DNA from 2 places in the Parafrankia sp. FMc2 genome. Region 2 is predicted to be linked to the other one. Evidence: riboswitches for the same ligand, from Rfam matches in the RefSeq annotation. Region 2 holds a riboswitch; the other holds the start of a gene.

Region 1 (4,234 bases), on a different contig from region 2:
ACCAGGGCGAACTCGTCCAGGTCGCCGACCGGCTCGCCGGGCGCTACGACGTGATCAGCATGTTCGGCTACCTGGAGCGCGCCCGGTATCCGTCCGAGGAGCTCGACGGCGCGGTGAAGGCCCTCGCCCCCGGCGGCCATCTGCTGATCGAGCTTCCGAACCCGTCCTGCCCGGCCGCCCGGCGACTGGGCAGGTACTGGCCGGGCTGGGATGTGCCGCGCCGGCTGCACTTCATCCCCGTCGACAACCTGCTCGCGGCGCTGGAGGACCGTGGCCTGCGGCCCATCGTCGTCGAGTTCGGCGCGGCGCAGCGCCCCGGCGACCTCACCGGGGCACTCGGCCTGCTCATCCAGCAGCTGGCGCCGAAACCCGAGCCGTGGCTCGACACCCACCGCAGCGGGCCCGGCCGGCGCCTGCTGCGGGTGCCGCTGCTGCTCGCCTCCATCAGCCCGCTCGTTCTGGCCGCGCTCGTCGAGAGCCTGAGCCGGGCATGGCTGGCGCGGGGGAACCGCTCCAACACCTACCGAGTGCTTGCCCGCAAGGAAGGCTAGTGCCGTGACTGACACGGCGAACCCTGTCAGTCACGGCACTGGTCCCGGTCCCCGACACCGACCGCTACCACCGGCGCCGGGACGGTCAGCTGCCTGAGCCGGGCCTGTGCGGCTAGTCCTGCGGCTGGCCGCCCGCGAGTGGCAGGTAGATGCGGGAGCCCTGCTCGGCGAACTCCCGGGACTTCTCCGCCAGCCCGGCCTGCACCGCGTCCTCGCTGTCGAGGCCGTGCTCGGCGGCGTACTTGCGGACGTCCTGGGTGATGCGCATGGAGCAGAAGTGCGGGCCGCACATGGAGCAGAAGTGCGCGGTCTTCGCCGGAGCCGCGGGCAGTGTCTCGTCGTGGTACTCCCGGGCGGTCTCCGGGTCGAGGGACAGGTTGAACTGATCGTCCCACCGGAAGTCGAACCGGGCGTCCGACAAGGCGTCATCCCAGGCCTGCGCCCCGGGGTGCCCCTTCGCCAGGTCCGCCGCGTGAGCGGCGATCTTGTAGGCGATGACACCGGCCTTGACGTCCTCCCGGTCCGGCAGGCCAAGGTGTTCCTTGGGGGTGACATAGCACAGCATGGCGGTGCCGTACCAGCCGATCATCGCCGCGCCGATCGCCGAGGTGATGTGGTCGTAGCCCGGCGCGATGTCGGTGGTGAGCGGGCCGAGGGTGTAGAACGGCGCGTCGTGGCACAGCTCGCGCTGCAGGTCCACATTCTCCTTGATCTTGTGCATGGGCACGTGGCCCGGGCCCTCGATCATCACCTGGACGTCGTGCTCCCAGGCGACCGAGGTCAGCTCGCCCAGGGTCGCGAGCTCGGCAAGCTGCGCGGGGTCGTTCGCGTCGGCGATGGAGCCGGGGCGCAACCCGTCACCGAGGGAGAAGCTGACGTCGTAGGCGCGCAGGATCTCGCAGAGCTCGGCGAAGTTCGTGTAGAGGAAGTTCTCCTGGTGGTGCGCGAGGCACCATGCGGCGAGGATCGACCCGCCCCGGGAGACGATGCCGGTCTTGCGCCGTGCGGTCATCGGGACGTACCGGAGCAGCACGCCGGCGTGGACGGTCATGTAGTCCACACCCTGCTCGGCCTGCTCGATGATGGTGTCCCGGTAGACCTCCCAGGTGAGCTCCTCGGCCTTGCCCCCGACCTTCTCCAGCGCCTGGTAGATCGGGACGGTTCCGATCGGCACCGGCGAGTTCCGGATGATCCACTCCCGGGTGGTGTGGATGTTCTTCCCGGTCGACAGGTCCATGACGGTGTCGGCGCCCCACCGGGTGGCCCACACCATCTTCTCGACCTCCTCCTCGATGGAGGAGGCCACGGCCGAGTTGCCGATGTTCGCGTTGATCTTGACCAGGAGGTTGCGCCCGATGGCCATCGGCTCGCACTCCGGGTGGTTCACGTTCGCCGGCAGGACCGCCCGCCCGGACGCGACCTCGTCGCGGACCAGCTCGGGGGCAAGGCCCTCGCGCAGGGCGACGAACTCCATCTCCGGGGTGATCTCGCCGCGTCGTGCGTAGGCGAGCTGGGTGACCGCACGGCCGGCGAGGGCCCGGCGCGGTGCCCGCCCCGAGCCGACGAAGAGGTCATCCGCCGGCGTCTGGGCGGCCTGGCCCGGGCCGCTCTGGCTACCCGTCGCCCGCCTGCCGTCGTCGCCGGGCTGCACCGCCCGGCCGGTGATCTCCTCGGTGTCGCCGCGGGCGGCGATCCAGCCCGACCTCAGCGCAGGGAGACCGCGTCGCACGTCGATCCCGGCACCAGGGTCGGTGTAGGGGCCGGAGGTGTCGTAGAGGACGAGGCTGTCGCCGGTGCTCAGCGCGACCTCGCGCATGGGCACCCGCAGGTCGGGCTGGGACCCCACCAGGTAGGTCTTCCTGCTGCCCGGGAACGGCCGGGCCAGGATTCCGTCCGCTGGCTGGTCTGCCGCCGGGATGTCGGAACGCGCGGGCTGGATGTGACGCACCACCTTTGATCACTCCCTACGCCGGAATTACCCGGACAGGTTCAGGCGGTCGGCGGCACCGGCCGTTGCCCGGCCGCCCTCTCAGCCTCCCAGGGTGGAAGCTCCCGCATCTGCCTCGACGCTACGGCAGGTAGCTGCCCTCCGCCACCCCCTTGGTCACCTTCGCCTGGTTCGTCACGCACCGGTTCGTGCCATTCCCGGCGTGTCTCGCGCCGCTCGTCCTGTTCGTCCGTCTCGCTCGGCGTGGCCGTCGTGGCCGGGCCGGGTGCCGGCTCCGCGGGGCCCGGGTCGGAAGCCCCTGGCCCCGCGGACCCGGCGGGGAGCTGGTTGCCGAGCCCCGCGGTGACGAGCGCCGCGACCTCCTCCGGTGCCTGCCACAGCCGCTCGGTGGGGATGGCCAGCACCAGCCGGCCGGCGGGGCGGGCCTGGTGCGGCCCCGACTGGCCGATGCGCACGAGCAGCCGCCAGGGCCCGTACCAGACGTCCAGCCGGCCGGTCGGCGCGTCGGCGGAGTCCGCCGCCAGTGCCCGGCCCGCGGGCAGGGCGAAGGCGAGCTCGATCTGTCGGTACAGCTGGGCGAGCATCCGCGGGGTACGCCGGGCCGCGTCGTCGAGCGTGTCGCCGATCAGTGTGCGGCGGGTGATCGGGCCCCGCCCGGCCATCGCCCGCCGCATCGAGTCGACGGTGACGAAGCCCTGCCGCAGCGCGTCGACGATCAGGGCGCGGGCCTGCTCGCGCTCCCCGGACCACTCGGCCATGTCGACCACGGAACGCGCCGGGACGGTGCGTGCCGGCAGCCGGGTGCGGTGGATGTCCGCCGCGGACAGCCGGGAGGAGCGGCGGAAGGCGACCCCGGGCATCGGCGCGCACCGGCGCTCCGGCGGGATCAACACGGTCACGACGTCGTCGTCGTGGCCGGTGAGGCCGTCGAGGGCAGCGGCCGTGGCGCCGCCGAGGACCGCGCCCCGGCCACCGGCGAGCAGGGCCGCCCAGGCCTGCTGCAGCCAGGGCTGCCCGCCGACTGCCGTGATGAGGACACCGCGGGCGGGCTGCCGCCAGGTGCCAGCGAGGACTCGGGCCCGGATGTCCGCCCGGGTGAGGCCCGCGATAATCGCGTCATGCTCGCTGATGACACCTGACTGAAGGTCGGCGATCTCCCGCCAGGAGAGTCGGCCGGGGCTGAGGGCCATGGTCAGACGATGGCTGTTGTTTATCCGTTGTGTCCATGATGGATTGCGGTCTGTGGATAACCGGTCTCCGGATGGTGCTGCGGGAGCCTGGTCCAGGCGGTTCCGCCGCTGGTCCCACGTCGTCCGGTGTCGACCGCGCGCCGGCAGGCCCTGGTCGGCCGGATGCTGGTGATGGCCGGCGCGTGCCAGGCCCGTATCGTGTGCGACCGACAGGTTCGGCGATGGTGCGGGCGTGGTGCCACACACCATCGCGGTTGTGCATGTGATGGTGGTAGCCGTAGGGGTTCGTCAGGTGGCCGGCGAGGCGCGGCGTCGGCCTGGAAGTCGGAGGAATGGCGACACACCGAAGGTCCGGGCGGTCCGGGAGCCGCCGCACGAGGGGCGGTCACGAGGGCCGCGTTCCCGTGCGGTCCGTCGCGATCGGTCTGGCCGCGGTGGGCGCGACGCTGACCGTGGGCGTCGCCGGCGCACTGCACGTGACCGGGTCCGCCCAGGAGCCGGAGATGTCCGCGACGGCCGCGCGCAGCCAGTCGCCTCCCGCCACC
Region 2 (4,234 bases):
CCGCCGGGCGCCCGGCCCGCCCGGGCGGGCCACCCGCCGCGGCGCCGGCGCGGCGCCGGTGCGAGCGGGCGGCACGCCCAGCCCCAGGCCGGGCGGCGCAGCGGCCTGCGGGCCGAGCAGCAGGGCGCGGGTCTGCGCGCGGGCAGCGGGGGACATCGCCGGCGCCGGCATCGCCCGCAGCGCGGCGACGGTGCGGGCCAGCTGCTCCTCGGCCTCGTTCCGTGGCGGGCGCAATCCGTCGAGCAGTTCGGCCGCCCGGTCAGCCCGCGCGCCGCGCCGACGCGGTTCACCTCTCGCCGCCACGCCGTCCCCCCCGGGCTCTGGCTCGTCCGTCGCCGGGCCGCCTTCGCCGGCCCGGCGAAGATCGACTCTACCTGACAGTGCCGGCCTCGCCCGTGATGCGGACCGTGTCCCGCCGGCGGGCCGGCGGGACGCTCAGTCGCCCAGCCCGGATCTCAGCTGCACGCGGACGGTGCTGCCCCGCTCGACCTTGCTGTTGGCCCTGGGAGACTGCGATCTGACGGTGCCGCCGAAGAGCGACCAGCCGTCGGCCCGCAGCCCGGCGCGGTTCAGAATCCGCTCGGCCTCCGGCCAGGACTTCCCGACGACGTCGGGCACCGTGACCCTGACCCCGCTGCCGTCGCCGCCACCGCCGCTGTCGTCCTCTTCCTCCCTGGCCACATACAGGGTCACCGTGCTGCCCGAGCCGACGCGCTGGCCCGGGTCCGGTGCGGTGCGGACGACGCGGCCCGGGTCCTGCTCGTCACTGCTCAACGCCTGCTGCTGGACGATGAGGTTGAAGTTGAGGGCGTCCAGGCGGGCCTTGGCCTCGTCGAAGGTCAGCCCGACGAGGTCACGGGGGACCTCGACCGACGACGGCCCCGAGCTCACGACGAGGGAGACCCGCGTGTCCGGGTCGACCTCCGTGCCCGCCGCCGGGTCGGTCCTGATGATCGAGTTCGCGGGCACCGTGTCGCTGGCCTCGGATATCCGCCCGCCCACGGTCAGCTGCGCCGCCGCCAGCTCGGTCTCGGCCTGGTCCGCGGGCCTCCCGTCGAGGTTGGGGACGTGGGTCCTCGGTGGCCCGGAGCTCAGCCGCAGCGTCACGACGGCGCCGTCCTTGATGGCGGCGCCGTCCTTCGGGTCCTGGGCGGCGACGCGGCCCACGGGGAGCGTGCTCGCCATCTCCTCGCCGTAGCGAGGAACCAACCCGGCCTCCTCCAGTTCCTTCTCGGCATCTTCCTGGCTCAGCCCGGTGAGGAGCGGCACCTGTGGATCGCCGCTGCCCACGACCGCCTTCAGCGCGAGGCCGGCGAGGATGAGGCAGAGCACCACCACCCCGGCGACGACCGCCGGCCCGGCGGGCAGCCGGCCCGAGCGCGCCCCCGCCGGAGGGCGACGACGGCGCCCCTGGCCGCCGCCAGTGTTGATCATGCTGGTGGGTGCGACCGGCGGCCCGGTCCGCGGGGCCGGCTTCGGTGCCGGCGGCCTCGGCGCCTCCATCGGCCCGGTGAAGCCGGAGTGGTACTCCTCGTCGGCGTCCGGCGCCGGCAGATAGGGCAGGATCGCGCGCAGCTCGGCGAGCAGCACCGCGCCGTCGGCCGGCCGGTGGTCGGGGTCGCGGGCCGTCGCCCGCAGCGTCAGCGCGTCAAGCTCGGCGGGGACGCCGGCGACGACCGTGGACGGCGCGGGCACGTCACCGTGGACCGACTGGTAGGCCACCGACATCGGCGTCTCGCCGGTGTGCGGCAGATAGCCGGTGATCATTTCGAAGAGCATGACGCCGGCGGCGTAGACGTCGCTGCGCATCCCGGCGGTGCCGTGGGTGACCTGCTCGGGGGCCAGATAGCCGACGGTGCCCATGACGACCCCGCCGGTCATGGCCTGGGTGGCCTGGCTGACCGGGCGGGCGAGCCCGAAGTCGGCGACCTTCACCTGCCCGTCGTCGCCGAGCAGGATGTTCTCCGGCTTGATGTCGCGGTGGATGATGCCGGCGGCGTGTGCCGCGGCGAGCGCCTCGGCGACGGGCTCGAAGATCTCGACGACCTCGGGCACCGACAGCCGCCCGCGGCTGCCGAGGTACTCGCGCAGCGACCGGCCGCGGACCAGCTCCATGACGAGGTAGTGGAGGATGCCGGTCGGCGTCTGGTCGGAGCCCTGGTCGAGGATGGAGACGGCGCGCGGCGTGCTCAGCCGGGCGACCGCGTTGGCCTCCCGGTGGAACCGGGCGACGAACTCCGGGTCGTGGCTGAGGTTCGGATGCATGATCTTGAGAGCGACGTACCGGTCGAGCCGGTTGTCGTGCGCGACGTACACGGTCGCCATCCCGCCGACCGCGAGCCTTTCCTGGGCCGTGTACCGACCGTCGAGAAGACGGCCTATCACAGGGTCGGCCACCGTGGCATCCACGGGGACAGTTTACGATCGGCCGTTCGAGCTGTCGGACAGTGGTCTTACTGCGCAGATTCCCTCACATTCGGCCAGAAGGCGCGGGATCTTCGTCACAGAACCGGGAGACGCGGGTCGGCGGTACGTCCGAGATCAGGTTCGGACGTACCGAAGCCGCTGGTCCCGGCGTGTCGGGCGCCTAGACTGTTGCGTGTACCGGGGAGCCCGCGGACGCGGGCTGAGAGGCCGGCCACGACGCCGTCGGCGACCCGCAGACCCGATCGCGGTCATGCGCGCGTGGGGAGGAACCGTCTGATGACACAGCAGGTCACGCCGGCCCGGCCACAGGAGGCCACCGGGGAGGATCCCGCGACCTCGGGCCGCCCCGCCGGTGGCGTCGGCGCCACCGGCTCCGCGCTCGCCGCGGCGGCGGCGCTGGTGGGGGAGGACCCGTTCCGCGTCGCCGGGACGACGTACGCGAGCCGGCTCCTGGTCGGCACCGGCAAGTTCGCCAGCCACCAGGTCATGCGGGACGCGCTGATCGCCTCGGGGGCCGACATCGTCACCGTCGCGCTGCGCCGGGTGGACCTGTCCCGGGCCGGTGAGGGCGACGTCCTCGACTTCGTGCCGGCCGGGATGACACTGCTGCCGAACACGTCCGGTGCGCTGGACGCGGCCGAGGCACTGCGGCTGGCCCGGCTGGGCCGCGCGGCGACCGGCACCGGGCTGGTGAAGCTGGAGGTCACGCCCGACCCCCGCACCCTCGCCCCGGACCCGATCGAGACGTTGCGGGCCGCCGAGCTGATGGTCGCCGACGGGTTCACGGTGCTGCCCTACTGCTCGGCCGACCCGGTGCTGGCCCGCCGGCTGGAGGAGGCCGGCTGCGCCACCGTGATGCCGCTGGGCAGCTGGATCGGCTCGAACCGCGGCCTGCGCACCCGTGACGCGATCGAGGCGATCGTGGAGACCGCCGGCGTCCCGGTGGTGGTCGACGCCGGCCTCGGGGCGCCGTCGGACGCGGCCGAGGCGATGGAGATCGGGGCGGACGCCGTCCTGGTCAACACCGCGATCGCGATCAGTGCCGACCCGGTCGCGATGGCCCGGGCCTTCGCCCTGGCGACCCTCGCCGGCCGGCTCGCCCGGCTGGCCGGCCGCGCGCGGGCCGGCGGCGCCACGGAGGCCTCGGCGTCCTCACCGCTCACCGGCTTCCTCGGATCCACGGCCAGCAGCGGGGCTCCGGCTGGCAGCGGGGCTCCGGCTGCCAGTGGGGCTCCGGCTGCCAGTGGGGCTCCGTCCGGCGGAGCCGTCTGATGGCGAGCCCGCCGGGGCTGTTCGCACAGGAGCTGGCCGGCCTGGACATTCCCGCGCTGGCCCTGGCCTCGGCGCAGGCGGGCCCCGAGCAGGTGGACGCCGTCCTGCGCCGCGCGGCCGCCGCCGGGCGGGGGGCCACGGCGCGGGGTGACACCGGCGGCCGGCTGGGCCTCGAGGACCTCGCGGTGCTGCTCTCGCCGGCCGCCACCGGCCGGCTCGAGGAGCTCGCCCAGCTCGCGCAGGCCACGACGCTGCGGCGCTTCGGGCGGGCGGTGCGGCTGTTCGCCCCGCTCTACGTCTCGAACGCCTGCCTGTCGTCCTGCACCTACTGCGGGTTCGCCAAGGGGCTGACGGTCGCCCGCCGCACGCTGACGGCGGAGGAGGCCGCCGCCGAGGCACAGCTGCTCGTCGACCGCGGTTTCCGGCATCTCCTGCTGGTCTCCGGGGAGCATCGCGTCGAGGTCTCCGCCGACTACCTGGTCGAGATCGTCGAGCGGCTCCGCCCGTTCGTGTCCTCGCTCTCCATCGAGACCCA

The links. Region 2 has a riboswitch for thiamine pyrophosphate ahead of AB1460_RS05050 (thiazole synthase). Riboswitches for the same ligand answer to the same signal wherever they lie in the genome.
Region 1: it holds a riboswitch for thiamine pyrophosphate, as region 2 does, so the genes downstream of both, thiC (phosphomethylpyrimidine synthase ThiC) here and AB1460_RS05050 (thiazole synthase) in region 2, are expected to answer to the same signal.

Annotation. Positions count from the first base shown of each region.
Region 1 covers NZ_JBFLUG010000072.1:21,323-25,556, forward strand. Annotated here, with positions in the region: gene AB1460_RS22530 (class I SAM-dependent methyltransferase) at 1-551, shown strand, start outside; gene thiC (phosphomethylpyrimidine synthase ThiC) at 664-2,499, opposite strand; TPP riboswitch at 2,496-2,617, opposite strand; gene AB1460_RS22540 (hypothetical protein) at 2,928-3,638, shown strand; gene AB1460_RS22545 (L,D-transpeptidase family protein) at 4,094-4,234, shown strand, end outside.
Region 2 covers NZ_JBFLUG010000008.1:46,540-50,773, reverse strand. Annotated here, with positions in the region: gene AB1460_RS05060 (DUF5667 domain-containing protein) at 1-303, opposite strand, end outside; gene pknB (Stk1 family PASTA domain-containing Ser/Thr kinase) at 436-2,397, opposite strand; TPP riboswitch at 2,596-2,710, shown strand; gene AB1460_RS05050 (thiazole synthase) at 2,704-3,699, shown strand; gene thiH (2-iminoacetate synthase ThiH) at 3,699-4,234, shown strand, end outside.